2 regions of the Virgibacillus sp. M23 genome follow, and region 2 is predicted to be linked to the other one. Evidence: riboswitches for the same ligand, from Rfam matches in the RefSeq annotation. Region 2 holds a riboswitch; the other holds the start of a gene.
What was found. Region 2 has a riboswitch for thiamine pyrophosphate ahead of tenA (thiaminase II). Riboswitches for the same ligand answer to the same signal wherever they lie in the genome.

Region 1 (8,132 bases), on a different contig from region 2:
TAAATAATTCTAGTAATTCAATATATGGCTTTACCATTAAATTTGAATTTTCTTGTCGCTTGTAATAAGGTAGACCTACTTCACCTACCGCAATTGCTCTGTCTAGATTCGAGTCAATAAATTGTATTAAATCAGCTATATCATTATCGTTAGGTATTTCTTGTTCCGGATGAAATCCGAAAGCAGGTTTAACTGCGGAACATCTCTCCGCTAACCTTAAATTGGAAATTGACGATGCTAGGTTATTCGAAACAGAAATTAGTGAGCTAACATGATGCCGTTTCAAAGATTTAATAATTTCTGTTTGTTCCTCCTGTGTATACATATCTAAGTGAATGTGTGCATCAATAATGAAGCTATCCATTTGTAGCCCTCAATTCCTGATATATCCTTTTCTTATACTCTAGAAATGCTTCTGATAAAACTAACGCTTCCTCTCTTGGTCTTGAAAAAGGAATTGTGAATTCTTTTTTTATCGAAGCCGGACGAGCTGACAACACGATCACACGATCAGATAGAAATAATGCTTCTTCTATATTATGCGTTACGAAAAGGATTGATCGTTGATGCTCATTCCACATTGCTAATAACCACTTTTGCATGTCCAAACGGGTAAATTCATCCAATGCGGAAAATGGTTCATCTAAACAAATAACAGGCTGGGGACTTAAAATACTGCGTACAAAAGAAGCGCGCTGCTTCATTCCTCCAGATAATTCATGGGGATATGCATTTTCATATCCTTTTAAGCCAGCTCGTTCTAGCATTCGTTTTGCTTCTAATTCATCTTTTCTACCTGCAATTTCTGCCGCTAAGACAACATTTTGTAAAATCGAACGCCAAGGAAGTAAGGAATCTGATTGAGGCATATAGCTGATGAATCCCCGTTTGCCGATAATCTCTTTTCCATTTAATTTAATCGTACCGGAATTAGGTGAGGTAATCCCTCCAATCAGTCGAAATAACGTGCTCTTCCCACTTCCTGATGGTCCAACAATCGAAACAAACTCTCCGTTTCGCACCGTTAATGAAATACGATTAAGAATAGTAGTTTCCCCATATTTTTTTGTTAGATTTACAAGTTCTAAGTTACTCACTGATCTTCCCTTCTTCCGGTTTCCATTTAATTACTCTTTTTTCAATTAATGAAATACAACCAAAAAACAATAAACTTAACAGCACTATAAATAAGATAGCAACAAAGACACGATCTGTTCGGAAAGACGAAGATGCCAAAGTCATATATACTCCAATTCCTTCACTTGCACCAAGCCATTCAGATATCACCGCTCCCATTACGCTATATGTCGCCGATATCTTTAAACCACTAAACAAAGAAGGTAATCCATATGGCCACTCTAGCTTACGAAAGATTTGCCCTTTACTGGCACCTGTCATTTGCATATAGTGTTTCAGTTCTCCACTTGTTTGTCTAAATCCATCTAAAGCTGCTATAGTTATTGGAAAAAAACAAACAAGTGTAATAACAATTAATTTCGGCAATATTCCAAAACCAAACCAAATTACTAATAAGGGAGCTAAAATAATAATAGGTATATTCTGTGATATTATTAATAATGGATAAAAGGCTTCCCTAACTGTCGGAATGAGATGAAGACAAACAGCAACGAGCGTACCTACACTGCTGCCTATCATAAATCCGATAATCGATAGTTGGATAGTCGATTGTAGATGACTAGCATAATTTGGCCAGCCATTGACAGCTTCTTGCCATATTACACTTGGAGCAGGTAGTAGCCAAGCTGGGATCGAAAAAATACGACAAGCTATTTCCCAACTGATAAGGAAAAGGATGAGGACCAGAGCTGGTCGCCATCCCTTTTCTCGCAATCTTCTCATTAGCGATACTTCTCCGTTAATTGTTCCATGGAAGCTCCAGAAGGTTGATAAAGAACCTTCACCTGTGAAATAACATTTTCACAACCAATTTCAGTCATCCTTTTATTCATCTTCTCAATAATTCCAAATAGTTCTGCAAGATCACCTTGCATTGTAGTTTCTAGTGGACTTACCTGATACTTAACTCCGGAATGATCGATAATCTTAATCGCTTCATCCACATACGGAATAACATCTTCACCATTTTTCGTTTTCGGGATAATTTGAATACTAACTAGTGCATCTGCCATCATTTATTCCTCCTTTGTTTCTGGTAAAAACTCATTTGTAAATGCTTTTTCACTATCTAACGGTTTATCTAACAGCTCATTCTCATACATCCAATTGGCGTAATTCTCCCATACCTCTTGCTTTTGTTTCCCCCACTGGTCCGCATCATCTTGATACTTTGACGCTAACCAAGCTTGACTTGCTTTTACTAATTCTGCATCCAAATCAGGAACAGCGTTAATTAAGATATCAGCGGCTTCCTCTGGTTGCTCAATTGCTAGATTATAACCTTTAGATACTGCAGCTAAGAATTGCTTAACTGTTTCTGGATCATCTTTGATCATTTTTTCATTGGTAGCTAAAACCGGCGTGTAATAATCTAAATTTGACGAATAATCGGTTAAATACACCATATTAATTTCTTCATCACGGAGCTCTGCCTCTACACCAGTCCAACCATAATAAATCCACGCAAAATCAATATCTCTTTTCACCGCAGTAAAAAAGTCCGTATCGCCCATGTTGATAATATCAACTGATTCTACATTAGCATTTTCCTGCTGCATGAGTGAGGTTAGAACCGCTTTTTCTACCGGAGCTCCCCAGCCACCATATGTTTTATCTTCAAAATCTTTAGGTGTAGTAATCTGTTTATTCTTGGGTGAGGCAAAACCTGAGGTATTATGCTGTATAACAGCAGCAATGGAAACAATCGGTATATCTTGTACACGAGCTTCAGTAATCCCCTCCTGATAACTCACACCAAAATCTGCTTTACCAGATGCAATTAACTGATCTGCTCCCGCTTCACCAGGCATAATTATGTCCACATCAAGGCCTTGCTCTTCAAAATATCCCTTCTCTTTTGCAACATATAATCCTGTATGATTCGTATTTGGTGTCCAATCAAGTACAACAGAGATCTTTTTCTTTTCTGTTGAGTCATTGTTCTGCTGACTTTGTTCTTTCTCTTCTGTACCACATGCCGTTAATATAAGCAGTGTAATCCCTAAACTAAGCAGTAAAAGCTTCTTCAATGTTTTCCTCCTCTTGAATACCTTTCTCATTGTAAGGAACAGCGTATGTATCATCTTGTTTGACTGTAATTCCTTCGCTAAGAATAAAAGCGCAAACACCCGATTAGCAACGCAGCGACGATTCAACGGAGATAAAGGACTCACGGTGAGCTTGCGAGCCGATGATGATTTAGATTAGGGCGATTCATGATGAAGTAGCCTAGTTTCTGGGCGCTGGAGCTGGACGCAGCTCAACACGCAAATTTTATAATTTCTTAGACTATAAAAAATGCCCTAGATGGTTAATCACCATTAGGGCATATACAACTTAATATTTGATGTATCAAACATGTTCCCTACGCTGGTTTAAACCAGATCAGGTTCTAAGAGTCAGTACCTTACGGATACAATCTCAACCAGCAACACTGGTCCCCCTACAACTTTAGTATTCTATTATTAATTCCATAGTAACTATGACATAATTCGTCCATTTAATCAAGTTTAAGAAACTCAAAAAATATAGAAACTTCTATGAACATAGAAGCAACTTCTGCATAAAGTGACACTTTAATCAGTGGGGGTTTTATTTATCCCACATTGATTGTTAGCACCACAGACCTAAAATCCTTTGAACCGACCGGACATTTACCGGCAATCGATCCTCCACTTCCCCATAGTGGTTTTACTTTATTGCTTAAAGTGGATTATTACTGCCAGTTATATGTGTGGGATAAACCTATAAAAAACCTCTTAAAGTATAACCACCATACCTTAAGAGGTTTTCTTCCCTATTTATTTAGGTTATAGAACGCTGTCTTACCAGCATATTCACCCATGCCTGCTAGCTCATCTTCAATGCGAAGCAGTTGATTGTATTTAGCTACACGATCTGTTCGAGAAGGTGCACCTGTTTTGATCTGACCTGCATTAGTCGCTACAGCAATGTCAGCGATCGTTGCATCTTCTGTTTCTCCTGAACGGTGTGAGATAACCGCTGTATAGCCAGCGCGTTTTGCCATTTCGATTGCTTCGAACGTCTCTGTTAATGTACCGATTTGATTAACTTTTACTAAGATAGAGTTTCCAATACCTTGTTCAATACCTTTGGAAAGCTTATTAGTATTTGTTACAAATAAATCATCTCCGACAAGCTGTACTCGTCCACCAAGACGATCTGTTAATACTTTAAATCCATCCCAATCATTTTCATCTAGTCCATCTTCAATGGAGATAATTGGGTATTTGTTGATCATGTCTTCATACCAATCAACCATCTCTTCAGAAGTACGAACAACACCTTCACCTTTTAGATTATATTTACCATCTTCATATATTTCTGAAGCAGCAACATCCATTGCAAGCTTCACTTCTTCTCCTGGCTTGTAACCAGCAGCTTCAATTGCTTCCACAATTGTTTGTAAAGCTTCTTCATTAGAAGCAAGGTTTGGTGCAAATCCGCCTTCGTCACCAACAGCTGTGTTATACCCCTTTGATTTTAATACATTTTTCAATGAATGGAAAATTTCAGCACCCGTACGTAGTGCTTCTTGGAACGTTTCTGCTCCAACTGGCATAACCATAAACTCTTGAATATCTACGTTATTATCGGCATGCTCACCACCATTAAGAATATTCATCATTGGTGTTGGTAGGGTTTTTGCATTAAATCCACCGAGGTAGTTATATAACGGTACTTCAAGATAACTAGCAGCAGCATGTGCTACAGCCATGGATACACCAAGAATTGCGTTAGCACCAAGTTTGCCTTTATTTTCAGTTCCATCTAATTCGATCATTAACGCATCGATGATATTCTGACGAGTAACATCAATCCCAAGTAATTCAGGTGCAATTATTTCATTTACGTTTTGAACTGCTTTTAGAACACCTTTTCCAAGATAACGATCTTTATCACCATCACGTAATTCCACAGCCTCGTATTCACCGGTAGATGCACCGCTTGGCACAAGTGCAGAACCGAAGGCACCTGATTCTGTAAATACTTCCACTTCAACTGTCGGGTTACCGCGTGAGTCTAATACTTCACGTGCATATACATCAGTAATGTATGGCATAATTTTTCTCTCCTTTAATTTCCTTTTATTTAATTAATGATTCGCCAGTCATTTCTTCTGGTTTTTCAATACCTAGTAAATCCAATAAGGTTGGTGATAGATCAGCTAAAATCCCACCATCTCGTAATGTTATATTTTCTTCTGTCACAATTACCGGAACAGGATTTGTCGTATGAGCAGTCATTGGCTTACCTTCAAGCGTAACTACCTCATCAGAATTACCGTGATCAGCAGTAATAATGGCATTCCCGCCAAGCTCTTTAATTTTATCAACAATTTTCCCTAGACATTCATCAACTACTTCAATTGCTTTAATAGTCGGCTGTAATTTACCAGAATGTCCAACCATGTCCGGGTTAGCAAAGTTCAAGATAATTGCATTGTGTTCACCAGCATCAAGTTCTTTGAGCAACGCGTCCGTCACTCCATAAGCACTCATTTCTGGTTTTAAATCATATGTTGCAACCTTTGGCGAATCAATCAATACACGTTTTTCACCATCAAATTCTTTCTCACGACCACCACTCATAAAGAAAGTGACATGTGGATATTTTTCTGTCTCAGCAATACGTAATTGCTTCAAATTATGCTGAGATAATACTTCGCCAACTGTATTATCTAGGTTAACAGGTTCGTAAGCAACATAGCCATCGACTGTTTCACTAAAATTCGTTAACATTACAAAGTCCAAATTTTTTGGCACGTGCTCACCACGATCAAAATCACGAAAATCTTCATTTGCAAAGGTACGTGAAATCTGAATAGCGCGATCTGGACGGAAGTTATAAAAGATTATAGAATCTCCATCTTTAATTTTCCCAACTGCTTCACCGTTTTCATCTGTGATGACAGATGGTATAACAAACTCATCGTAAATTTCATTTGCATATGAATCGTCAACAACCTCTATTGGGTCTTGATATGCTGGTCCTTCTCCATATACCATTGCATCATACGCTTTTTTCACACGATCCCAACGTTTGTCACGATCCATGGAATAATAGCGGCCTGAAATGGTTGCAAATTGACCAACACCGTATTCCTTGATCTTATCCTGCGTTTGTTTAATATATTCTTTCGCTGTTTGCGGACCAACATCTCGTCCATCAAGAAATGCATGGATGTACACTTCTTTCAACTCATTATCTTTTGCTAGTTTTAATAAAGCAAATAAATGATTGATATGACTATGCACGCCTCCATCGGAAAGCAATCCAAAAACATGCAATGCTTTTTTGTTTTTCTTCGCATTTTCTATTGATTTTTTAAAGGCCTCTTTTTCAAAGAACTCGCCATTCTTAATGGACAAATTCACACGAGTTAAACTTTGATAAACGATGCGCCCAGCTCCAATATTTAAATGCCCGACCTCGGAGTTTCCCATTTGCCCTTCAGGTAGACCAACTGCCTCACCACATGCTGTTAATTGATTGTGAGCATAGGTATTCCAATAACGATCAAAGTTAGGAGTATTGGCTTGCTTTACAGCATTTCCTTTTTCCTCATCACGAAGAGCGAAGCCATCCAAGATGATTAATGCTGCTAATTTATCCTGTTTCATTTTTTACCTGCCTCCACTAATTGTAAGAAGGATTCTGGTTGAAGGCTAGCACCACCAACTAATGCACCGTCAATATCGGATTGTGCTAGTAACTCCTCTATATTAGCTGGTTTTACACTTCCACCATATTGAATAACTACATGGTCTGCTGTTTCCTTTGAAGTAAGTTTTGCAATAACTTGTCTAATATATGCACATACTTCATTTGCTTCAGCACTTGTAGCTGTTTTACCTGTACCAATTGCCCAAATCGGTTCATAAGCTATGATCGTTTCAGCCACTTGTTGGTCTGATAGACCTTCTAAAGCTTTAATCACTTGGTTTTCGACATGATCCATTGTTTCATTTGCCTCACGCTGTTCTAGGGTTTCACCAACACAAACAATTGGAACTAAATGATGATTAAATGCAGCATGAACTTTTTTATTCACCGTTTCGTCCGTTTCATTATAATATTCTCGTCGCTCCGAATGTCCAAGTACAACATGCGTTATACCTAAATCCTCTAGCATAACTGGACTTACTTCACCGGTAAAAGCTCCACTTTCTTCATAGTGCATCGTTTGTGCAGCAACTTTAAGATTTGTATCTTTTGTTTTATCAACAAGAGATGCTAAAAATGGGAATGGCGCACAAACAATTGCCTCTACATTCTTATCTTCAGGTATTTCTGCTCCGACTTCATCAACAAATTGATTCGCTTCTGTTGAAACTTTGTTCATCTTCCAGTTTCCAGCAATTACTTTCTTGCGCATCTTCTCACCTCATTATGTTTTATTATTTATCACTTAATGCTTCGACACCAGGTAGCACTTTTCCTTCCATAAATTCAAGGGATGCACCACCACCAGTTGAAACATGATCCATTTTTTCACTAAGATCAAATTTTTCAACAGCAGCAGCAGAATCGCCACCGCCAATTACAGTATATCCTTCTGTCGTTGCTAATGCATTTGCAACTGCCTTTGTGCCATTGGCAAATGCTTCCATTTCAAACACACCCATTGGTCCATTCCAGATGATTAGTTTCGAATCAGCAACGATTTGTGCATATTTCTTACTTGTTGCCGGTCCAATATCTAACGCTTCCCAATCAGCAGGAATCTGATCAATTGCTATTTCTTTCGTATTAGCCGTTTCCGCAAAGTCATCTGCTACAATCACATCAACGGGAAGGACAAAATTAACACCTTTATCCTCTGCTTTTTTCATAAAATCCTTAGCGAGTTCGATCTTATCTTCCTCTAACAAAGAGTTACCAATTTCGTACCCTTGTGCTTTAATAAAGGTATAAGCTAAACCGCCGCCGATAATTAAATTATCTACTTTATCAAGTAAATTATCAATGAC
Region 2 (8,132 bases):
ATTTATTAACTTTTACTACACACCAGATATCATTTGGTTTGTATATCCAACATTTGCAGTACTTTGGTGGCCGCTAACAATGTACTTTTCTTGGAAGCGTAAAAAGTGAGGAGGAACACAATGTGAAAAAAATTGATTTGGCTTTTTTAGTTACAGGCTCAGTAATGACAATTATTTTTCTATTTATTGTAAATATGTTAACAAGTGTAGAACATATTTGGTTTATGTACCCAGCCGTTGTAATGTTAGTTTTCCCGTTAGGGTTGTATTGCTATAAGCAGAAGAAACAGACGTTATTTGCTATTATTACTAGTACATTACTATTAATTCTTCTCATCATTGAGAACATAAGAAGTACTCCTACGTATCCATGGGTTTCGTATACAGTTATTCCGTTGGTTTACTGGCCGATTCTTGTGTTCTTAGGGGCTAAAGCCAAGACATTACGAGTTGCAGTTGTTGGTAGTGGCGTTGCTATTCTTTATTATTTTTTACTAAACGTAATAGTCTCTCCGCATACTCCTTGGGTTATATTTCCCGCCTTTGCTGTATTATGGTGGCCGCTATCTGTGTATCATGTGAGAAGAAGTACGTATTTTACTTTTTCACTCCATGCGTCATTACTTCTTTGTTTATTTTTTATAATGGTAAATATTATTTACTCACCAGGTACCATTTGGGCCATTTATCCGATTTTCGCCATTCTTTGGTGGCCATTAAGCCTGTATTTTTTTGTATATAAACGGAATACGGAATCATGAATCAAGCGTGTAAACAGCCGCTGAATGGTGCTTCAATACAGCAACAAATAGTTTAGAACTAGAAAAGCAGGATGGATTCGAATGTTACCAAAACATTTCGAATGATAGTTCTGCTTTTTTTTACTGAAATTCTTTGTTCCAGTTCTTTTTGTTTGGATATAGCGATTGGTAACCTGTATTTAGAATTTAAATATGCTGTTAATTAATTTTTCTATTGACTCTAACGTTACGTTATACTTTATAGTAAGTTTACAGGGAGGTTAACAGCTATGAAAGTAAAGGAAGTAGCTGATTTGGTTGGGATTAGTGTGCGCACACTACATCATTATGATGAAATTGGGCTATTGACTCCCGAACAAACAACCGAATCAGGATATCGCATTTATTCAGAGAATGATCTAGAACGTTTGCAGCAGATTTTATTTTTTAAGGAACTTGATTTTTCTTTGAAGAAAATTAAAGAAATTATTGACAGCCCTTCTTTTAATCAAGCTGAGGCCTTAGAGATGCATCGCAAAATGCTGCTTGATAAAAGGAGGCGAATCAATACAATGATTGGAACGATTGATAAAACATTAAAGTATAAAAAAGGAGAGATTGTAATGAGTAATCAAGAAAAATTTGCCGGATTTGACTTTAGTCATAATCCTTATGAACAGGAAGCGCGAGAGCGTTGGGGGGATAAAGCAGTTAATAAATCGAATGCAAAACTTAATAGCTTCACAAAAGCTGAAAAAAAAGAGTTTGAGGAAACGTTCCATGCGATTTATCGTAAATTAGCCGAAGTTCGTCATGAAGATCCTGCCTCTGAAATTGCTCAAGAACGAATTGCTGAATGGTATCAATTCTTAAATCGTATAGGAACGTATTCACTAGAAGCTTTTAAAGGACTAGGCCAACTATATGTAGATGATGAACGTTTCACAAAAAATATCGATCAATATGGTAATGGTTTAGCTGTATTCATGCGAGATGCGATGACTGCCTATGCTGATAATCTTCAATAAATAGAAGGAGGCAGGAATGCTTCAGTCTCTTTTCGGTTAATCATGCTGAAGTTTTTACGAACAGTTTATTATCTATAGAGCTATGTGCTTATTCCCTTGCAGTCGTTATGGTAGTTCTAAAGGCTACTTTATGTAATAGGATTGCTACTATATTACCAAAATTCTGATTTTTATATACAATTAGAGAGTGACAGTGTATAGTAAAATGTAGATAGATTATTATAAAAGGAGTAGTGATAAAACAATGAAAAAGTTATTGCTGGGTAGTTCCATTCTTACCATGCTTCTTTTCTCGTCTATTTCAGCATCGGCAGCAGTGTCACCAGATTCCGGTGTGAATGGGTGTAAAGCGGGGAGTAAACACCATTGTAAGCGATATGAACTATAGATTTATGTTGATGAGCCTGTAGCTTGGAGCTACGGGTTCTTTTTATTCAAGTGGATAAATATGGGCGTGTTGAGCCGCGGCCAGCTTCAGCGACCAGAAACGATGCGACTTCACGAATCGCTCTAATCTAAGTCATTATTGGCTCGGAAGCTCACCATGATTCTTTCTCTCGCTCCAGTCGCTACGTTTCTAATCGGGCGCTTTGCTTTTATTCGTATAAAGAGTCGCAGGATTGACGAAAAAGCAAGCGTAAAAAAAGCTGTGCCGATTGTTTTTTATTGGGCACAGCTTTAATTGTTTTGTGTGCTATTTCTGCACTCTTTGAATATAGATTGTTACTACTATAATTGTAGAACAGCTTTATTAATATCTTCTGCAAGGGTTATAGCGGATATGATCGCAACCCCATCCGCTCCCGCTTGGATAACAGAAGCTGCATTGTCTGTAGTGATACCACCTATACCCACAATTGGCAGGGAGGGATAAGCTTGTTTAATATCTTTTATCCAATTCGGTCCAATCGCTGATTTAGCATCCTCTTTTGTTGTAGTAGAAAATATTGGCCCCACTCCTAAATAGTCAACAGAGGAAATGGGACTATTTACTAATTCTGTTTTATTTGATACAGAAAGGCCGACCCATTTATTTGGAAAACGCCTACGTAATTCCAGAGCAGATACATCATCCTGACCAACATGGATACCATCTGCATCTAATATTTCAGCAAGTTCTATGTCATCGTTAACGAAGAAAGGTATACGATAGTTTTGACAGATATTCCGAAGTTGTTTTCCTAAAATAAATTTTTTATAACCAGTTAATGACCCGTTTCCTTTTTCTCTAAATTGAAATGCTGTTATACCAGCTTTTACTGCTTGTTCCAAAATATGCTTTGGATCGTTATGGCAGTTCTGACTACCCATAATAAAGTATTTTCTTAGAGCATCCTTTAGCTGCAAAGATTAATTAACTCCTTTCAATTGATCTAAGTCTTTGGAAAGGGCGTCTATAAATGCTGGTAAGAAGCTTCCAGGACCAAGCACATATTCTTGAGAAGCCGCGTGTTCAGCAGCAAGTCCATAAAACTGTACTGCTGCCAATGCCTTAGCTTCTAGAGCATGATTAGTTGTTAAGCATGCAGTTAGAATAGCTCCTAATAAGCAGCCTGCACCAGTAATTTTTTCTAGCCATACATGACCAGTCGTGTTGTGAATTATTTTCCCTTCACTGTAAATTACATCCGTCTCACCAGTAACTACAGCAGTTGTATGATAGGCTTTGGCAACTTTAACGGCAATTTCTTCTAGATTACCGTCCCCAATTGACTCAACACCTTTTGTTTTCCAAGGGATCTCCACAAGCTGTGCCATTTCGCCAGCATTACCTTTGATTGCGGTAAACTGTACTTCGTGTAGCAAATGCTTTACAGCTTCTTGGCGAAAGGTTGTAGCCGCTACGCCAACTGGGTCAAGTACGACAGGGATACCTTTTTTATTTGCGGCTATTCCTGCTAGTTTCATAGCTGATAGCTCGTTTAAAGTTGTTGTACCAATATTAATAAGTACACCATTCGCAGCGGTAGCCATTTCTTTAGCCTCTTGTTCTGCTTTTGCCATTATCGGTGCTCCACCAAAGGCTAACAGACCATTAGCTGTAAAATTCATGACTACTTCATTGGTTAAGTTATGGATCAATGGTTTTTGTTCTCTAACTGCTTGAATAATGGATTGTGTCATTGTTCCACCCTTTCTTTGCGTACCGCCCAATGATTTGTAGGTCCGTTACCGGCACCAAGTGAAAAGGAGTATTGAATAGCAGCTGTTACATACTGTTTCGCCTGCTTTACAGCTTCGTAAAGTGGTAGACCTTTACTTAGATGAGCAGTAATTGCCGCTGAATACGTACAACCTGTACCATGTGTATTCTTTGTTTGAAACCGCTCTGCTTCGAACGTGTAAAGCTTATTCCCATCATATAAATAGTCGACGGCTTTACCTTGCAGGTGGCCACCTTTAACAAGTGCTGCGCGTGCTCCAAAGCTTTTGACGATCTCGAAAGCCGCTTCTTGCAAATCACTTGTATTATCAATAGATTGTCCTGTAATATACTGTGCTTCAGGAATATTAGGAGTAACTACAGTCGCTAATGGTAATAGCTGCTGTTTGAGAAACGATCGAGCATCTTCCGATATTAATGGATCGCCACTAGTTGCAACCATGACAGGGTCCATGACATAGTTCACAACTGATTTGGACAAGTGCTCTGCAATAACCTGCATCATATCTTTGTTCGCAATCATACCTGTTTTTATGCTATGCACAGGCATATCTGATATAACTGAGTTTAGTTGCTCATTTATCATCGTAACAGGTAGATGGTGTACGTTTTGCACACCGGTTGTATTTTGTGCCACAACAGAGGTGATTACAGACATTCCATATACGGTTAGTTCTTGAAATGTTTTTAGGTCTGCCTGTATGCCAGCACCGCCACTCGGATCTGTTCCAGCAATAGTCAGCGCGCAAGGTATGCTAGCCATTAGCTGTTCACCTTTTCTGCGTTTGGCCATGATTCACATGTGTAGGCCATTTCCCAGAATTTAAGCTCCAGCTGGCAGCTTTTTCGAAAAGCTTCTCTAATGAGATCTTTTTCATCCTTGGCAGCATTTTCTGCAAGTATATCCAACCGTTTTCTCAATTCAAAGGTGGTATTATCTACATCACCACTTGCATAGAAACTAATCCAATCGTAAAAAGGGTGATCTTTATTAGGATTATACTGCTCCATTAATTCCCTACCAATTTCTAAGTATGTCCAAGGGCATGGAAGTAGAGCTCCTAGTATCTCACTAGACGTTCCCATTTGTGCATGATACATCATATGTTTAATGTAATGATCTGCAGTAGGTGGCAAAGGGTGTCCTTGTAAGGACGCATAGTCCACACCGATATGATTGCAGAAGTTATGATGTGGGTGGATTTCATCGTTTAATATAAAATTTATTTGATCAAAGAAATAAGCAATATCATCACGTTTCTTTGATTTGGATAGCGCTATTCCATAAATTTGCATAAAGGCATTTAAGTATTCAAAGTCCGCTTTAATATAATGTGCGAGCGCATCTTTAGAAATCTCGCCAGTCCCTATCCCCTGAACAAAGGGATGATTAAAAATAAGCTGGAAAATATCATTGTTTTCTTCTCTTAATTGATCAGTGAAATTCATATTTAGCCTCCTTCTATTATGGGAAGCCACTAGAGGTGTAAAAGTAGATAAATAGAGGATAATAATATGTTCCCCACTACTTTCCTGCGCTGGTATTATCCAGATCAGGTTCAAAGGGACAAAGGAAAAGTCCTTATCTCAGCAACAAAGCGCCCCTAGTAGTTTCCTTGTACGCGTATCGTATCTTCTTGCTTTACTCGTAATAAAATGAACCAGCCAATAAATGCGCCAGTTATGCTACTTACCAAAAACGATGGCATGAAAATGAAAGCGCCAGCAGCACTGTCCATAAACAATTTAGCAAATGGAACCGCTATGAATGATCCGATAATACCAGTACCAATGCTTTCTCCGATCACAGCCCACAGCTTTCTACCAAACCACTGATAAAAAAGCCCAGCAAGGAAAGCACCAACCATTGCTCCCGGAAAAGCAAGTAATGTACCAATCCCCAGCATATTTCGTAAAATTCCAATCATAAAAGCTATGACTACGGCTGGACCAGGTCCCAGTATTACTGCCGCCATTACATTTACTGCGTGCTGCACTGGATACGCTTTAGCAATTCCAGCAGGAAACCATAAGAATTGTGCTCCTAATGTTCCAATTGCTACGAAAATTGCCATCAATGTTAATACGTGCGTTCTTCTCACTTATTCCCTCCTTTCTATAAAAAGTGAGCATAGGACAACAATAGGAATTACCGACAATATGCGGTATAGCTTACGTCCTACACGCCTCTCCCCAGTAGCTATGGATGCTAAAGGTAGACAGCAAAGCATAATATACATCCACTCTGTTCTTATGAAAAAAACCAGATCCTCCATGGACCTGGCTTTGTGTAAGAAAATAGAAAGACGTTGCGTCTACTACTTCCCTCCGCTGGTATTAACCAGATCAGGTCCATAAGAGTTAGAAACGTCACGTGTTTCCTCTCAGCCCACATATTGGGCACCCCTAGTAGTTAAGTAACTTGTGAATTTAATTATGCTTTCAGCAACTAACAGAATCAAGCATAACAAATATATTGTTATTTGTCATGGGAAAAAAGGAATATAGCGTCTACCATTTAAAGCGCCTTTTTTTAATAGGCTTATTTGATAGGTTATCATCTATTATTTTATTTATGTTTATATGATAATGGTGGAATTAGTGATCCATAGAAATAAATGCCCTTACAGCTTAGTAAATGTAGCATATGGTAAATAGAAATTTATTATAGAAAGGATGAATCTAATTGGCACTTACTCCTTCTAAAATTAAACAAGTACTTCTAAATTTAATAAATGAACAAGTTCAAATTACTACTGCTTTTGGAATGGTAACGGGAACAGTTGATCAGGTTAAGAATGATTATACTGTCATTATCGAGGGATCTGGCGACCAAGTTTTGGTGAGACTGTATAAAATTGAGCTTATTAGTGAGCTATAAAGGAGGAATATAGATGTTCCAAATAAATCTTTTTGCCGAACTTTTAACGCGTATAGGCTCTGATGCTGAAATAGCTACTGATAATAATTTAATAGAAGGTACGCTTCTAAAGGTAACTTCACAATTGGTAATCGTTAACGATAATAGTGGTTATGGGCCTCAAGAAATATATATAGCATTTAATGCTATTAATTTTGTACGATTTTCTTAAGAATAATAAAGTTAGGTTTTGTTGGTTTAACAGTATTACTTTTGATTAAAAAGTATAACTTCTCGATTTGAAGGAGTTATACTTTTTTTAGTTATGCACCGTGCATGGATGAAAACTTGGCGTTGAAAGTCTGCTACAAGCTTGGCAGTAGGAACTGTTAGCGCATGGAAATGGCTATCGTGTGGTAGTGACTGAAAGAAGCTGGGCGTAAACTTCTGAACTGACGAACAGAAACTAGACAGAAGGTTTGATTAGTTCAGATAAGTCTGCGACATAAGACAAAGTCCAATACTGCCCATACAGTAAATTTAGCAGTTATATCGGAGGAAAGTTTTCATTCTAACAGGTAGAGATCTTATGAGGGGGCTGTGAGAGTTATAGGATAACGAGCCGATACAACCAAGATGGTGTATCTGATCTGTTAGAGAGGATTCTTTCAAGAAATAATCTCAATTAAGCTTATCTTCAAGTAGTCAGAAATAAAGGTACAACAGGGGGGGCGGGTATGTTGTGTGATCAGATGTATAGGTAAAAGTTATGGTATTGAGCATTAGGGAAATGGCAGAACGAGAGTCTGTCAGGTGAATATTATGGAAACGAAACCATTGAACCACTGAGGAAGTATCGAAAGTGTATAGAAGTCATCAAACTGAGGGGAAGTCATTTACTCAGGATCAGTTCGGAAGAAACCTGTTTACTGTCCGTTCGGTAGAGGGACAGATCCTTATAATACCATGGTGAAGAAAGAGTAGTTTAAGTATCTACAGGATGGTAATAATACAGATTGTCCATGATGTTCCTGTAACAAATCAGTTATAAGGAAATCTCTATCTTCATTACAATAAGGTCTAAGAAGAATTCATAGTAAAGTAGACCAACTGAATTCGGCTCAAATAGGTTAATGACGTTTTTGGTGTTTTTTTATTAGAGGGGACTTGGTACTGAAAAATCAGCATATAATTTCTGAAACAGGCGGAGTAGATTGCCTGTTTCAGAGAATATTTAGATAAACAAAAATTCTTAGAGTTTAGGGGGAAAAAGAACGTATTACATGATTTTAAATTGAATGACTAATAAAGAAGAAACAATTGTTTTAAATTGACCAATA

Region 1: it holds a riboswitch for thiamine pyrophosphate, as region 2 does, so the genes downstream of both, RVS70_RS07070 (ABC transporter substrate-binding protein) here and tenA (thiaminase II) in region 2, are expected to answer to the same signal.

The regions. Positions count from the first base shown of each region.
Region 1 covers NZ_JAWDHA010000012.1:28,093-36,224, forward strand. Annotated here, with positions in the region: gene RVS70_RS07050 (TatD family hydrolase) at 1-364, opposite strand, end outside; gene RVS70_RS07055 (ABC transporter ATP-binding protein) at 357-1,097, opposite strand; gene RVS70_RS07060 (ABC transporter permease) at 1,090-1,860, opposite strand; gene RVS70_RS07065 (MTH1187 family thiamine-binding protein) at 1,860-2,150, opposite strand; gene RVS70_RS07070 (ABC transporter substrate-binding protein) at 2,154-3,167, opposite strand; TPP riboswitch at 3,483-3,592, opposite strand; gene eno (phosphopyruvate hydratase) at 3,935-5,221, opposite strand; gene gpmI (2,3-bisphosphoglycerate-independent phosphoglycerate mutase) at 5,247-6,782, opposite strand; gene tpiA (triose-phosphate isomerase) at 6,779-7,537, opposite strand; gene RVS70_RS07090 (phosphoglycerate kinase) at 7,560-8,132, opposite strand, start outside.
Region 2 covers NZ_JAWDHA010000010.1:67,177-75,308, forward strand. Annotated here, with positions in the region: gene RVS70_RS06280 (permease prefix domain 1-containing protein) at 1-109, shown strand, start outside; gene RVS70_RS06285 (hypothetical protein) at 123-761, shown strand; gene RVS70_RS06290 (MerR family transcriptional regulator) at 1,031-1,768, shown strand; gene RVS70_RS06295 (hypothetical protein) at 2,013-2,156, shown strand; gene thiE (thiamine phosphate synthase) at 2,498-3,115, opposite strand; gene thiM (hydroxyethylthiazole kinase) at 3,119-3,892, opposite strand; gene thiD (bifunctional hydroxymethylpyrimidine kinase/phosphomethylpyrimidine kinase) at 3,889-4,695, opposite strand; gene tenA (thiaminase II) at 4,695-5,381, opposite strand; TPP riboswitch at 5,446-5,548, opposite strand; gene thiW (energy coupling factor transporter S component ThiW) at 5,537-6,034, opposite strand; TPP riboswitch at 6,239-6,350, opposite strand; gene RVS70_RS06325 (DUF2642 domain-containing protein) at 6,619-6,813, shown strand; gene RVS70_RS06330 (hypothetical protein) at 6,827-7,024, shown strand.